Regions from separate parts of the Streptomyces spongiicola genome, predicted to be linked through region 2. Evidence: riboswitches for the same ligand, from Rfam matches in the RefSeq annotation. Region 2 holds a riboswitch; the other holds the start of a gene.
The links. A riboswitch is a leader RNA that binds a small molecule or an ion and turns the genes downstream of it on or off. The one in region 2 is predicted to bind glycine.
Positions count from the first base shown of each region.

Region 1: it holds a riboswitch for glycine, as region 2 does, so the genes downstream of both, gcvP (aminomethyl-transferring glycine dehydrogenase) here and gcvT (glycine cleavage system aminomethyltransferase GcvT) in region 2, are expected to answer to the same signal.

Region 1 is NZ_CP029254.1:2,529,456-2,537,243, reverse strand. Features, by position in the region: gene DDQ41_RS10990 (bifunctional nuclease family protein) at 1-233, shown strand, start outside; gene DDQ41_RS10985 (MerR family transcriptional regulator) at 481-1,080, shown strand; gene DDQ41_RS10980 (DNA polymerase IV) at 1,235-2,749, shown strand; partial or broken gene DDQ41_RS33010 (PRC-barrel domain-containing protein) at 2,911-3,093, opposite strand; glycine riboswitch at 3,156-3,251, shown strand; gene gcvP (aminomethyl-transferring glycine dehydrogenase) at 3,429-6,314, shown strand; gene DDQ41_RS10965 (DUF5999 family protein) at 6,646-6,843, opposite strand; gene DDQ41_RS10960 (hypothetical protein) at 7,138-7,788, opposite strand, start outside.
Region 2 is NZ_CP029254.1:4,620,246-4,628,033, reverse strand. Features, by position in the region: gene DDQ41_RS20380 (enhanced serine sensitivity protein SseB C-terminal domain-containing protein) at 327-1,106, opposite strand; gene DDQ41_RS20375 (enhanced serine sensitivity protein SseB) at 1,221-1,991, opposite strand; gene DDQ41_RS20365 (AAA family ATPase) at 2,557-3,258, opposite strand; glycine riboswitch at 3,390-3,488, shown strand; gene gcvT (glycine cleavage system aminomethyltransferase GcvT) at 3,650-4,765, shown strand; gene gcvH (glycine cleavage system protein GcvH) at 4,852-5,226, shown strand; gene glyA (serine hydroxymethyltransferase) at 5,254-6,513, shown strand; gene DDQ41_RS20345 (L-serine ammonia-lyase) at 6,716-7,788, shown strand, end outside.

The DNA of each region.
Region 1 (7,788 bases), 2.1 Mb from region 2:
GGGAGGGCGTTTTCTATGCGGAGCTGGTCTTCGCCAGCGGCGTGGAGGTCAGCGCCAGGCCGTCCGACGCCATAGCGCTGGCGCTGCGCACCGGTACGCCGATCTACGGCAGCGACGGTGTGCTGGACGACGCCGGCATCGCGATTCCCGACGAGCAGGAGGACGAGGTCGAGAAGTTCCGCGAGTTCCTCGACCAGATCTCGCCGGAGGACTTCGGCTCCAGCAACCAGTGATCCGCGGGCGGCGGGTGATCCGCGGGCCGGTACCGCGATCCGTTCCAACGTGCGATGCCCGCCGGTCGCGACGGTGGGCCCGGCCGAGGTGGTGCTCCGTGAGGCATTCGGCCACGTTTTCCCCGAAAAGGGGCACGCGAAACCACTCTCAGGGTGATTATCACTCGGCGTGCCGAGTGTGGCGATCGTTGACGCGCCCCGGACGACTCCCTACCGTCGAGAAGGCAGGTCAAGGACGGAGGTCGGCGTGAGAAGCAGCGGCGACGGTACGGCGGCGGGTTCCCACGGGCGCGGTTCCGCGGAGGGCCTGACGTATTCGCTTCACGACGGTGCGCAAGCCGACGCGGCAGTCGAGACCGTGGGCTACCGGGGGCCGACCGCGTGCGCGGCCGCGGGTATCACCTACCGGCAGCTCGACTACTGGGCGCGGACCGGTCTGGTCGAACCCAGTGTGCGGCCCGCCCACGGATCGGGCTCCCAGCGGCTCTACAGCTTTCGGGACGTCGTCGTCCTCAAGATCGTCAAGCGGTTCCTGGACACGGGGGTCGCCCTCCAGAACATCCGGGCGGCGGTGCGGCACCTGCGCGCCCGGGGCTTCGCGGACCTCGAGCGGATGACCCTGATGAGCGACGGCGCGACCGTGTACGAGTGCTCGTCGCCCGACGAGGTCGTGGACCTCCTCCAGGGCGGGCAGGGCGTGTTCGGGATCGCCGTCGGCGTGGTGTGGCGGGACGTCGAGGCGGCGCTCTCGCAACTGCACGGGGAGCGCATCGACACCGGTGAGACGCTGATCGGCCACGACCCGGGCGACGAGCTGGCCAGGCGCCGCCGCGAACGCGCGGGCTGAACCTCCCGGCCGGCTCGTACGCTCGCGCGGGCAGGTGAATCCCGCCACCGCCGGATCCCGCCACGGCCGGAGCGCCACCGTGTCCCGGGGCCCGTCGTTCCCGCTCGTACGCGAGTGCGGGCGATTGTCGGTGCGGTAGGGCAGCATCGAAGCCGTGAGACCCGCGCCCACCATCCTGCATCTGGACATGGATGCGTTCTTCGCCGCGGCGGAGCAGGCGGCGAAACCGAGTCTGCGCGGAAAGCCGGTCGTCGTCGGCGGTCTGGGGCCGCGCGGGGTGGTCGCCACCGCCTCGTACGAGGCGAGGCGGTTCGGTGTGCACTCCGCGATGCCCATGGCGCAGGCGCGCCGGTTGTGCCCGAACGCCGCGTACCTGGTGCCGCGCTTCCCCCTCTACCGGATGGTCAGCGACCAGGTGATGGAGCTGCTGCGCCTGCTCTCGCCGCTGGTGGAGCCGCTGAGCCTGGACGAGGCCTTCGTGGACCTGGAGGCGGGTGGGGCGGCCGATGACGCCCGCTCGGCCCGGGAGGCCGGAGAGCGGCTGCGCAGGGACATCCAGGCGGCCACCGGCCTGACGGGTTCGGTGGGGCTGGCGGCCTCCAAGATGCTGGCCAAGATCGCCTCAGAGCAGGCCAAACCCGACGGGCTGGTGCTCATCGAGCCGGGCACCGAGCGGGCGCTGCTGGGGCCGATGCCGGTGCGGACGCTGCCCGGAGTGGGGCCGGCGACGGGCGAGCATCTGCGGCGGGCGGGCATGACCACGGTGGCGGATCTCGCCGGAGCGGGCGAGGCCGAACTCGTCAGGCTGCTGGGGAGGGCCCACGGCGGTGCGGTCTTCCGGATGGCGGCGGGCTGGGACGACCGCCCGGTGGTCGCCGAGCGGGATGCCAAGTCCGTCTCGGTGGAGGACACCTTCGACGTGGACCTGCACGACCGGGTCCGCATCCGGACCGAGGTGGAGCGGCTCGCGGACCGCTGCGTACGCCGGCTGCGCGCCTCCGGGCACTCGGGGCGCACGATCGTGCTGAAGGTGCGGCGGTTCGACTTCTCGACGCTGACCAGGTCGGAGACGCTGCGCGGGCCCACCGACGACCCCGCTGTGGTGCGGGAGGCGGCGGCCCGGCTCCTGGAGGCCGTGGACACCACGGGCGGGGTGCGGCTGCTGGGCGTGGGGGTGAGCGGCCTCGCCGACTACACGCAGGAGGACCTCTTCGCGCAGGCCGCGGCGGGGGACCGGCACGAGGACGGCCCCGAGGACGGCCTCGAGGCGGCCCCGTCCCGGCAGCAGCAGCCGCCGCCGCCGGTGGAGGAGCCGCCGCCGGCCGAGCGGCACTGGGCCGCCGGCCAGGACGTGCGGCATGCCGACCACGGCGCCGGATGGGTGCAGGGAAGCGGTCTCGGGAGGGTCACCGTGCGCTTCGAGGAACCGTGGTCGGCCCTGCCGGGCCGGGTGCGGACGTTCGCCGTCGACGACCCCCGTCTGGAGCCTTCGGACCCGCTGCCGCTGGTGCGGCCCCGGGACTGTCAGTCGTCCTGGCCCGCGAGCCGCCCGAGGCCCCGGTCCCCGGAGGGCCCGGTGCCCGAGCCGGGGCCGGGGCCGTCCACCCCGTCGCCGGGGGGCGGTGGGGCGGTGGGGCGCTCCGGCGGCGACGGCAGGTCGAGACCGTAGTGGTGGTAGAGCTGCAGTTCCTGCTCGGGGGAGAGGTGGCGGCCGACCCCGAAGTCGGGTGCGTCCCTGATCAGCGCGCGTTCGAAGGGTATGTGGAGACCGTCGCCCGCCAGCTCGCTGGGTTCCAGGGGGACGAAGGCGTCCCGGCTGAACAGCCCGGTGCGTACGGCCGCCCATTCGGGCACGCCCGTCGCGTCGTCGAGGTACACCTCGTCCACGGTCCCGATCCTGGTGCCGTTGCGGTCGAACGCCTTGCGGCCGATCAGGCTGCGCGGATCGATGTCGGTCTGCACGGTCCCTCCAACAGGTCGCACGGGTTCGCTGAACACTACGAAAGTGCACATCCCGGGCGCCGTCCACTCGAAAGTGCCGGGTGAGGCCACGCTGGTACGCTGGCAGCGGCTGCTGACCCCGTGCGGGAGAGCGCCCCGGCGAAAGCCGGAGCCGCCGAAGGAGCAACTCCTCCCCGGAATCTCTCAGGCCCCTGTACCGCACGGACGAGGTCACTCTGGAAAGCAGGGCGGGCGTCGGACGGCATCCGCTCTCACCGACGGTGAAAGCCGGCGTACCCGCGGGCGCGTCGGCGAAGCTCTCAGGTTGAGATGACAGAGGGGGAGGCCGTCCGGGCACCCGCGCCGTGGTGCCCCTCGCAGGTCGTCACGACCAGGAGGCCTCCGCAATGACCGCCAACCGCATTCCGCTCTCCCGACTGGAGCGAGGCACCCCCTTCGAGCAGCGCCACATCGGCCCCGACACCGAGGCCCAGGCGAAGATGCTGGCGCAGATCGGCTACGGCTCGCTGGACGAGCTGACCGCCGCCGCCGTGCCGGACGTGATCAGGAGCACCGAGGCCCTGGGGCTGCCCGGCGCGCGCACCGAGGCCGAGGTGCTCGCCGAGCTGCGCGGCCTCGCCGACCGCAACCAGGTGCTCGCCCCGATGATCGGCCTCGGCTATCACGGGACCTTCACCCCGCCGGTCGTCCTGCGGAACGTGATGGAGAACCCGGCCTGGTACACCGCGTACACGCCCTACCAGCCGGAGATCTCGCAGGGCCGTCTGGAGGCGCTGCTGAACTTCCAGACCATGGTCGCCGACCTGACCGGACTGCCCACCTCCGGCGCCTCGCTGCTCGACGAGGGCACCGCAGCCGCGGAGGCCATGGCGCTGTCCCGGCGCGTAGGCAAGGTCAAGAACGGCGTCTTCCTGGTCGACGCCGACGCGCTGCCGCAGACCATCGCCGTGATCGAGACCCGGGCCGAGCCGGCCGGCGTCGAGGTCGTCGTGGCCGGCCTCGACGCCGGCATCCCCGCGGAGATCGCCGAGCGCGGCGTCTTCGGCGTCCTGCTCCAGTACCCGGGAGCCTCCGGTGCCGTCCGCGACCTCAGGCCCGTCATCGACCGGGCGCACGAACTCGGTGCGGTCGTCACCGTCGCCGCCGACCTGCTCGCGCTGACCCTGCTCACCCCGCCCGGTGAACTCGGCGCGGACATCGCCGTCGGCACCACCCAGCGCTTCGGCGTCCCCATGGGCTTCGGCGGCCCGCACGCCGGCTACATGGCCGTGCAGGAGAAGCACGCCCGCAGCCTGCCCGGCCGGCTGGTCGGGGTGTCCGTCGACGCCGACGGCGACAAGGCGTACCGCCTCGCGCTGCAGACCCGCGAGCAGCACATCCGCCGCGAGAAGGCCACCAGCAACATCTGCACCGCCCAGGTGCTCCTCGCCGTCATGGCCGGGATGTACGCCGTCTACCACGGCCCCGAGGGCCTGCGGACGATCGCCCGCCGCACCCACCGCTACGCCGTGATCCTCGCCGAGGGGCTGCGCGCCGGCGGCGTCGGGCTGGTGCACGGCACGTTCTTCGACACGCTGACCGCACGCGTCCCGGGCAGGGCGGCCGAGGTCGTGGCCGCGGCCCGCGAGGGCGGCGTCAACCTGCGCCTCGTCGACGCCGACCATGTGTCGGTCTCCTGCGACGAGACCACCCTGCGGGCCCAGGTGTCCGCCGTCTGGGCGGCCTTCGGCGTCGAGGGCGACATCGAGGCGCTCGACACGACGGCCGGGGACGCCCTGCCGGCGGCGCTGCTGCGCGAGGACGACTACCTCACCCACCCGGTCTTCCACGCGCACCGTTCCGAGACGGCGATGCTCCGCTACCTGCGCCGGCTGGCCGACCGCGACTACGCGCTGGACCGGGGCATGATCCCGCTCGGCTCCTGCACGATGAAGCTGAACGCGACCACCGAGATGGAGCCGGTCACCTGGCCGGAGTTCGCTCAGATCCACCCCTTCGCCCCCGTGGAGCAGGCCGAGGGCTATCTGACCCTGATCCACGAGCTGGAGGAGCGCCTCGCCGAGGTCACCGGCTACGACAGGGTCTCCCTCCAGCCGAACGCCGGATCCCAGGGGGAGCTCGCCGGTCTCCTCGCGGTGCGTGCCTACCACCGCGCCAACGGCGACGAGCGGCGCACCGTCTGCCTCATCCCGTCCTCCGCGCACGGCACCAACGCCGCCAGCGCGGTGATGGCCGGCATGAGGGTCGTCGTCGTGAAGACCGCCGACGACGGCGAGATCGACGTCGAGGACCTGCGCGCCAAGATCGAGCGGCACCGCGACGAGCTGGCCGTCCTCATGATCACCTACCCGTCGACGCACGGCGTGTTCGAGGAGCACGTCGCCGACATCTGCGCCCGGGTGCACGAGGCCGGCGGCCAGGTGTACGTCGACGGCGCGAACCTGAACGCGCTGGTCGGACTCGCGAAGCCCGGTGAGTTCGGCGGCGACGTGTCGCACCTCAACCTGCACAAGACGTTCTGCATCCCGCACGGCGGCGGCGGCCCCGGTGTCGGCCCCGTGGCCGTCCGCGAGCACCTCGCGCCGTATCTGCCGAACCACCCGCTCCAGCCCACCGCCGGGCCGGGGACGGGCGTCGGCCCGGTCTCGGCCGCCCCGTGGGGCTCCGCGGGCATCCTGCCGATCTCGTGGGCGTACGTCAGGCTGATGGGCGGTGAGGGCCTCAAGCGCGCCACCCAGGTCGCGGTACTGGCGGCGAACTACATCGCCAAGCGCCTCGAGCCGCACTACCCGGTGCTGTACACCGGCCCGGCCGGCCTGGTCGCGCACGAGTGCATCGTCGACCTGCGTCCGCTGTCGAAGGCGACCGGGGTGAGTGTCGACGACATCGCCAAGCGCCTCGTCGACTACGGCTTCCACGCGCCGACGATGTCGTTCCCGGTGGCCGGCACGCTGATGATCGAGCCCACCGAGAGCGAGGACCTGACCGAGATCGACCGGTTCTGCGACGCGATGATCGCCATCCGTGCCGAGATCGAGAAGATCGCCTCGGGCGAGTGGCCCGCCGGGGACAACCCGCTGCGGAACGCCCCGCACACCGCGGCGGCGCTCGGCGGCGACTGGGAGCACGCCTACAGCCGGGAGGAGGCCGTCTTCCCGGCCGGAGTCCAGGCGGCGGACAAGTACTGGCCGCCGGTGCGGCGGATCGACGGAGCCTTCGGCGACCGCAACCTGGTCTGCTCCTGCCCGCCGCCGGACGAGTACGAAGGCTAGCCTTTCGGTCGGGTTCCGGCGGGTCCGTCCGCGGGCACGCACCCGTGCCGCCTTCGGCTGAGGGCCCTGGCGGCTGCCGCCGGCGGGGACCTCCCGCCCCGCCCCGCCTCGCGGGGCGGGCACCGGACGACGCCCCCGGCGGGCGGACCGGCGGACTGCGGACCCGAGGCCGGTATCGGCCGCGGCACCCGGCACCGGGGGGCGGCGGGGAAAGCGTGAGGGCCGGCTCGGAGGTCTCCCCGAGCCGGCCCTGCGCACCCCGGCGTCTGTGCCCCGGCGTGGACGCGTCATCCCGCGGGGGTCCCGTGCCCGTGCCGGGCGGGCGCCGGCCTCAGGCCGCCGACACGATCCGCACCGGCCGGTGCGGAGCGATGACCTGCCCGTCCGGGAGCAGTTCGCCCGTGTCCTCGAAGAGCACCACGCCGTTGCACAGCAGGCTCCAGCCCTGTTCCGGATGGTGTGCCGCGAGGCGGGCGGCCTCCCGGTCGGCGGAGTCTGCTGTCGGGCACGGTGGCTGGTGCTGGCACATGGGTGGGTTCTTTCGCTGCGATGTGGTGAGTGTCCTGCGGCTCGATGCGGTGCTCATGGCCGCCCCCCGTATCTGTCCGTCGTCGATCCCAGTGTTGCCCCACGGGCGCCGATTCCGCAGGGATTTCACGGCAGCTCGTCCTACCGGTTAACGACGCGTCACCCCGGTGGGCGGTTCGGCACGACCGCACCGTCCCTTCGGATGGTTCGCTCTGGCCGGAGCGGGCTAGTCCATCAGGGTCATGAGCATGCCCCGTGACTCGGCGTCACGGGGCATCGGCGTTCGGTGGCCGGCTCAGGCGGGGAATCCGAGCAGCGGGACGGGTGCGACCCTCGAGGTCATCACCGGCAGCAGATCGGCGACCCTGCGCGGCCGGTGGGCGGCGATGCCCGGGGGCGCGGGAGCGAGCGGTACGAGCAGGTCGGCGGGGGCCGGTTCGCCCTCCGCCGGGTCCGTCTCGTGGTCGCCGCGCAGCCAGAGCGTGAGCATGTACAGCTCGGGGACGGAGAGCAGTCGCGGTTGGTAGTCGCCGGGGAGCGCCTCGGCCTGTTGCAGAGCCATTTCGGTCGACGTGATGTACGGGCCCTCGAAGAAGTGCGAGAGGGCCCAGCCGTCGGGGGTCGGCATGGTGTCCGCCGCGGCGATGGCGCGGTCACCGCAGCGGATCAGGAACCGCCAGCCCGCCAGCCGGGTGCGGGGCCTGCGGTCGCCCTGCGGCATGACCTGGTCCAGGACGTGCACGGGAAGCGGGAGTTCGGCGGTCACCGGTCCCTCGGCGGAAAGCAGGGACGGAACGGCCCGAACGGCGGAGACGGCTGGGATGTCGGGGACGGCAGGGACGCCAGGGACGGCAGGGATGTCGGGGACGGCTGGGATGTCGGGGACACGGGCCTCGCGTACCGCGGAGGGGGATCCGAGGGCCGTGAGGACGCTGCGCAGCGCGGG
Region 2 (7,788 bases):
CCCGGCGGCTCAGGGGAACCACGGGAACCACGAGAACCACGGGAACCACGGGAACCACGGGGACACCCGGGGGAACAGGTGAACTGGGGCGAACTCAGATGCGGTTGAGGGAAACCGAGGGGTGATCGAGAGGCGCTGGGGGCGCCGAGAGGCACTGGGGGCGTGCGGGGACCGGGAGGCGCTCAGAGCCACCGGGAGGACCTGGGAGGACCTGAAAAACCTGAGGGGAACTGAGGTGACCTCAGGGGCCAACTCAAGGGAGGATCCGGGGGGAACGCTGTGGAACGCGGCGGAACTCAGCCGAACTCAGCGGGACTCAGCGGGACTCAGCGGGACTGGGCGGGCGGGTATCCGTAGCCGGGCTGCCGGGGAGGGCCCGCGTGGGCCTCCCGGTCGTAGAACGGCCGGGTGTTGGCCCTCAGCCACATGGCCACCGGGTCGTAGTCGTCGGACATCGCGACGGTGGACACCGGAAGACCGTCCGGCACGGCGGCGATCGACTGCTGCATCATGGCGCGCACGGACTCGACGGACTGCTGGCCCGTGTCGTAGAGGTCGAGGCCGATGGCGAGGTACGGAGCGCCGAGCGACGGCTGCACCCAGGCCCTGCGCAGCGACCGGACGACCGGGGTGCGGTGCGCGTTCTGTGTGAGCAGCGCGTAGAACTGGGGGATCTCGATGGCCGGTTCCGCCAGCCGCAGGGGCCCGGCGGGCATCCGGTCGAGGCCGGTGGCGATCCGTCGCAGATCGGGCCAGGGGATGCCGACGCCCCCGCCCTGCGCGTGCGGGTTGAGCCAGATGCCCCAGCGGTCGGGGAAGAGGGCACGGGCGACGTCGGCGCCGGCTACCACCTCGTGGGCCCTGGTCCAGCCGGACGCCGAGAGTTCCTCGGCCGAGGTGACACAGGGGGCGTACCCGAGGCCGTCCACCTCCATGTTGCCGTACTGGGCGTCGGGCGAACCCGCCCGGCCGTGCCAGAGGAGCATCCACACCCGGCCGCCGGTGAGGGCCTGGAGCAGCGCCTCGTAGGCGTCGTAGCGCCCGGGCGTCACCTGGCGCAGCATGTGCTCGACCTGCCCGGCCGCCGCGGTGCCTGACGCACTCACTCTGGGTCCCGCCCCTCTTCGATCCGCCGTTCCCTCGCGCCGCCCTGGGCACGCGAGTGCGGCGGCCACGTCATCAAACCAGCTTAAGCGGCCGTAACGACACCAACGCGACCTCTACGCGTACTGCCGGGTGTAGAACGGCCGGACCCTGGTCAGCATCCAGTCGCCGACGGGGTCCTGGGCGATGTCGAGCAGCACCAGGTTGACCGGCCACTTCACGGCGACCCGGCCGAGGGCCCGGCCGAGGGCGTCCATGGGGGCGGCGCGGTCGGAATCGTCGAAGGCGGAGAGCTGGACGCCGACGAACAGGACCGGCGGGTCGCCCTCGATGCTGGCCAGGATCCTGCGGGCGGTCTGGACGACCCGGGTCGACTCGAACTCGCCCGCCGCGGCGGCGAGGAAGTCGACCGGCTCCTCCTGCCAGTCGGGCTCGAAGAGCCGGACCCGGCCGCCGCTCGCCGCGCCCTGCCGAGGGCCCCCGGGAGCGGAGGAGCCGCCCAGCGGCGAGGAATCCGTCCGGCACAGCTCGGCCACCGCGGGCGGGGGCAGCGGTACACCGACCGTGCCACCGGGGTTCACCGCGATGCCGAGCTGCGGGGGCAGCCCCCGGGCGAACTCGACGGCGGGCGCGACCGTGCCGGACATCTGGTCGCCCGCGCAGAGGCGGAACTGCTCCCGGGAGCTGAAGACGGGGACGTAGGGGATGCCGTCGATCTCGACTGTCGGCAGGTCGAGGCCGGCACTGTCGGGACCACCTCCGTTGGGCAGCGGTACCCACACCGGGCTCCGCGCCAGCACCTCCACGAGCCGCGCCCCGGCCGAGGTGTTCCCGACCGATGCGGCCAGCACCTCTTCGAGCTCATTGGCGGGCCATGTCGTGTCCACTGCGATCCCTGCTCCCCCCGCCGACCCGGACGGGCCGGCCGCGACGTCCTGCGAAGCAGGGTAGCGGCCGCCGCGATGGTGGCGCGGGCGCGGACCGGTGCGCGGGAACGGGCGCAGGCTCGGACTCGGGCGCGGGAACGGGTGCGGACTCGGGCGCGGGCGCGGGAACGGGCGCAGGCTCGGACTCGGGCGCGGGCGCAGGCTCGGACTCGGGCGCGGGTGCGGGAACGGCCCGCGCGGACCTCCGCCCCTCGCCTCGGCGGAAGCCTGTGGAAGCGGCGGGGCGCCCCGGCGCGGAGCCTCGGTGCGCACGGCGCTCCGCCATGCCCGGGCGGCGCGGAGCAGGGCGGCGCGGAACCGCCCGGACGACGCGGAACCGCCCGGACGGCGCGGCACGGCGCTGAGCCACGCCCGGGCGGAGCCCCGACTGAGGGGAGCCTCGCCCGCCCGGAGCCCGCTCTCCCCGACACTCCCTCCCCGACAGGCCCTTCCCGGACACTCCCTCCCCGACACGCCCTCGGCCCGGCCCGGCCCAGCCCCGACAGGCCCTCGGCCCGCCCTCGGCTCAGGCCTGCTCGGCGAAGCCGATCCGGCTCAGCGCGGAGGCCGCGGTCCGGTCGAGAAGGGTCGCGGAGGCGCAGCCCGCGGGGAGGCGGCCGCCCTCGACGGCCCGCAGGATGCGGGAGACCGCTCGGCGGTGGCGCGCGAAGGCGTAGCCGGACACACCGCGGCCGCGCTCCCGCTGCCCCGCGCGGGCGGTCTCGGGGGCGACGTCCAGCAGCAGCAGATGGAGGCCCCCGCCCCGCCTGCGGGCCTCGCGGGCCAGCCAGCGCCGGACCCATGACTGCGTACCGCAGTCGTGCACGATCACGCTCTCCCCGGAGCGCAGCGCCCGCCGCAGCCCCGCGTAGTGGGCGAGGCGGACGAGCGGGCGGTAGACGGCGTACGGCACGGCGCGGGGCATCCGCCGGTCCCAGCGGTCCCGGGTGTCCTGGGAGTCGATCCCGCCGCCCTCGGCCGCCCGCCGGATGAGCGTGGACTTGCCGCTGCCCGGGAGCCCGGAGATCACCACCAGGTCGCCGCGGCGGAAGACCAGGGCGCGCGGGCCGTGCCCCTGCCGTTCCCGCAGGTCGCGTACGGGGGGCGGGGCCGCGGTGAGGCCGGCCGGCAGGCCGCGCCCGGCGGCCCCGGCGGCTCGCGCGGGGAATCGGGGCCGGGCGGGCACCCCTGCGGTCGCCGGATACGCACCGGACTGCTGCAACGTCATCAGCTCACTCTCCCCCTGTAGGGTCTCGAGACCCTGCCCAAGAAGCTTAAAGAAAAGGTAATGGCCACCGGGTGATTTGCCGACGCGAGCGCCCGTGCAATGATGGCCGCGCAAACTGCATACCGGCCGCTTGAATCCGCGCGGGAGAGTCCCGGCCACTGTGTGGGCCCGGGCGCCGAAGGAGCAAGTCCCTCCCTTGAATCTCTCAGGCCCCGTACCGCGCGCGACGAGGCAGATCTGAAAAGCGGACCGCAGCTCCTGCGGTTCCACCCAAGGTGCAAGTCACGCCCTCCGCGTACGTCCGCTTACGTGTGGTCGTGACGAACCTCTCAGGTTTTGATGACAGATGGGGAGGATCGTCCTGGCCAGTCATGCCCTGGGAGCCCCATCCATGAGCAACGCCCCCCGTCTCACCTCACTCGACGCCCTGCATCGCTCGCTGGGCGCGACCATGACCGATTTCGCGGGCTGGGACATGCCGCTGCGGTACACGAGCGAGCGCGACGAGCACCACGCCGTCCGGACGAAGGCCGGTCTCTTCGACCTCTCCCACATGGGTGAGATCACCGTCACCGGGCCGCAGGCCGCCGCCCTGCTGGACTACGCGCTGGTCGGCAACATCGGCGGCGTCGCCACCGGCCGCGCCCGCTACACGATGATCTGCCGGGAGGACGGCGGCATCCTCGACGACCTGATCGTCTACCGCCTCGGCGACACGGAGTACATGGTCGTCGCCAACGCCTCCAACGCGCAGACCGTTCTCGACGCCCTCACGGAGCGTGCCGAGGGCTTCGACGCCGCCGTACGCGACGACCGTGACGCATATGCGCTCATCGCCGTACAGGGCCCCGAGTCACCGGGCATCCTCGGCTCGCTCACCGACGCCGACCTGGACGGACTGAAGTACTACGCCGGCCTCCCCGGCACCGTCGCCGGCGTCCCGGCGCTGATCGCCCGCACCGGCTACACCGGCGAGGACGGCTTCGAGCTGTTCGTCGAGCCGCGGCACGCGGAGGCGCTGTGGCGGGCGCTGACCGAGGCCGGCGCCCCGGCCGGCCTGGTGCCCTGCGGCCTGTCCTGCCGGGACACGCTGCGCCTGGAGGCGGGCATGCCGCTGTACGGGCACGAGCTGACCACGTCGCTCACCCCCTTCGACGCCGGTCTCGGCCGGGTCGTGAAGTTCGAGAAGGAGGGCGACTTCGTCGGCCGCAAGGCGCTGGAGGCCGCCGCCGAGCGCGCCGCCGCGAACCCGCCGCGCAGGCTGGTCGGCCTGGTCGCCCGGGGCCGCCGGGTCCCCCGGGCCGGGATGACCGTGGTCGCCGGTGGCGAGGCCGTCGGCGAGGTCACCTCCGGAGCCCCTTCGCCGACCCTCGGGAAGCCGCTCGCCATGGCCTACGTGGACGCCGCGCACGCCGGGCCCGGCACGGAGGGCGTCGGCGTGGACGTCCGCGGTACCCATGAGCCGTACGAGGTCGTGGCGCTCCCCTTCTACAAGCGCCGGAAGTAGTCCCTCGGGTTCCGCCGGCGCCGGGAGCACTCACTCCGGCATCCCCCCATCAGCAGCACGTCCCCGCGTACAGGAGAATTCAGGTCATGAGCAACCCCCAGCAGCTGCGGTACAGCAAGGAGCACGAGTGGCTGTCGGCCGCCGAGGACGGCGTCTCGACGGTCGGCATCACGGAGCACGCGGCGAACGCCCTGGGCGACGTCGTCTACGTCCAGCTCCCGGAGGTCGGTGACACGGTGACCGCGGGCGAGACCTGCGGCGAACTGGAATCGACCAAGTCGGTCAGCGATCTGTACTCCCCGGTGACGGGCGAGATCGTCGAGGCCAACCAGGACGTCGTGGACGACCCGTCGCTGGTGAACTCCGCCCCCTTCGAGGGCGGCTGGCTGTTCAAGGTGCGGGTCGCGCAGGAGCCGGAGGACCTGCTCTCCGCCGCCGAGTACACCGATTTCGCCAGCTGAGCAGGACCCGACCCTAGGGAACGCATGATGTCGCTTCTCAACACCCCTCTCCACGAGCTCGACCCGGATGTCGCCGCCGCCGTCGACGCCGAGCTCCGCCGCCAGCAGTCCACCCTGGAAATGATCGCCTCGGAGAACTTCGCCCCGGTCGCGGTCATGGAGGCGCAGGGCTCCGTCCTGACCAACAAGTACGCCGAGGGCTACCCCGGCCGCCGCTACTACGGCGGCTGCGAGCACGTCGACGTCGTCGAGCAGATCGCGATCGACCGCATCAAGGAGCTGTTCGGCGCCGAGCACGCGAACGTCCAGCCGCACTCGGGTGCCCAGGCCAACGCGGCGGCGATGTTCGCCCTGCTGAAGCCGGGCGACACCATCATGGGCCTGAACCTCGCGCACGGCGGGCACCTGACCCACGGAATGAAGATCAACTTCTCCGGCAAGCTCTACAACGTGGTCGCCTACCACGTCGACGACGCCACCGGCCAGGTCGACATGGCCGAGGTGGAGCGGCTCGCCAAGGAGTCCAGGCCGAAGCTGATCGTCGCCGGCTGGTCGGCGTACCCGCGCCAGCTGGACTTCGCCGCGTTCCGCCGGATCGCGGACGAGGTCGGCGCGTACCTGATGGTCGACATGGCCCACTTCGCGGGTCTGGTGGCCGCCGGGCTGCACCCGAACCCGGTGCCGCACGCCCATGTCGTGACCACGACCACCCATAAGACGCTGGGCGGCCCGCGCGGCGGTGTGATCCTCTGCACGGCCGAGCTGGCCAAGAAGATCAACTCCGCGGTCTTCCCCGGCCAGCAGGGCGGCCCGCTGGAGCATGTGATCGCCGCCAAGGCGGTGTCCTTCAAGGTCGCGGCCTCGGAGGAGTTCAAGGAGCGCCAGCAGCGCACCGTGGAGGGCGCGAAGATCATCGCCGAGCGCCTCGTCCAGGACGACGTCGGCGGCGCCGGGGTCTCCGTCCTGTCCGGCGGCACGGACGTCCACCTCGTGCTCGTGGACCTGCGGCACTCCGAGCTCGACGGCCAGCAGGCCGAGGACCGCCTCCACGAGGTCGGCATCACCGTCAACCGCAACGCCGTCCCGAACGACCCGCGCCCCCCGATGGTCACCTCAGGCCTGCGGATCGGCACCCCGGCACTCGCCACCCGCGGCTTCCGGGCCGAGGACTTCCGCGAGGTCGCCGACGTCATCGCCGAGGTGCTCAAGCCCTCGTACGATGCACAGGCCCTGAAGGGACGCGTCTCGGCACTCGCCGCGAAGCACCCCCTCTACCCTGGTCTGTAAGCAGACCAGAGCACGACCGACGGGGCACCGCGCACACCGCGCACACCGCGGACGGTGAGTGCGGTGCCCCGCACCGTGCACCGGCGCGCACCCACGCGCCCCCCTGCCCCGGCCACGCCGCCGGGGGTCCGGACCGCGGCACAGCCGCACCGGGACACCGCGTCCCCCGGGAAAGCACAGCCATCCACAAGGAGTACCACCCGTGGCCATCTCGGTCTTCGACCTGTTCTCGATCGGCATCGGGCCGTCCAGCTCCCACACCGTCGGCCCGATGAGGGCGGCCGCCATCTTCGCCCGCCGGCTCAAGAACGAGGGCGTACTGGCCCACACCGCGGCGATACGCGCGGAGCTGTACGGCTCCCTCGGCGCGACCGGGCACGGCCACGGCACCCCCAAGGCCGTCCTGCTGGGCCTGGAGGGCAGCTCGCCCCGGACGGTCGACGTCGAGACCGCCGACGACGAGGTCGAGCGGATCAAGGACAGCGGACGGATCCGGCTCCTCGGAGCACACGAGATCGCCTTCGACTTCGACCGCGACCTCGTGCTCCACCGCCGCAAGGCACTCCCGTACCACGCGAACGGCATGACCCTGTGGGCATACGACGCCGAAGGCGGGACGCTGCTGGAGAAGACGTACTACTCGGTGGGCGGCGGCTTCGTCATCGACGAGGACGCGGTGGCCGGCCAGAACCCGATCGTGCCGGACGACACCGCACTGAGGTACCCCTTCCGCACCGGCGACGAACTGCTGCGGCTGTCCCGCGAGACGGGACTGTCCATCTCCTCGCTGATGCTGGAGAACGAGAAGGCCTGGCGGACCGAGGACGAGATCCGCGAGGGGCTGCTGGACATCTGGCGGGTGATGCAGGCCTGCGTCTCGCGCGGCATGTCCCGCGAGGGCATCCTCCCCGGCGGACTCAAGGTCCGCCGCCGCGCCGCCAACACCGCGCGCAAGCTGCGCTCCGAGGGCGACCCGAAGGCACTGGCGATGGAGTGGATCACGCTCTACGCGATGGCCGTGAACGAGGAGAACGCGGCGGGCGGCCGTGTCGTGACCGCCCCCACGAACGGCGCGGCGGGCATCATCCCGGCGGTCCTCCACTACTACACGAACTTCGTGCCGGGAGCCGACGAGGACGGAGTGATCCGCTTCCTGCTCGCGGCCGGCGCGATCGGCATGCTCTTCAAGGAGAACGCCTCCATCTCCGGCGCCGAGGTCGGCTGCCAGGGCGAGGTCGGCTCGGCCTGCTCGATGGCCGCGGGCGCGCTCGCCGA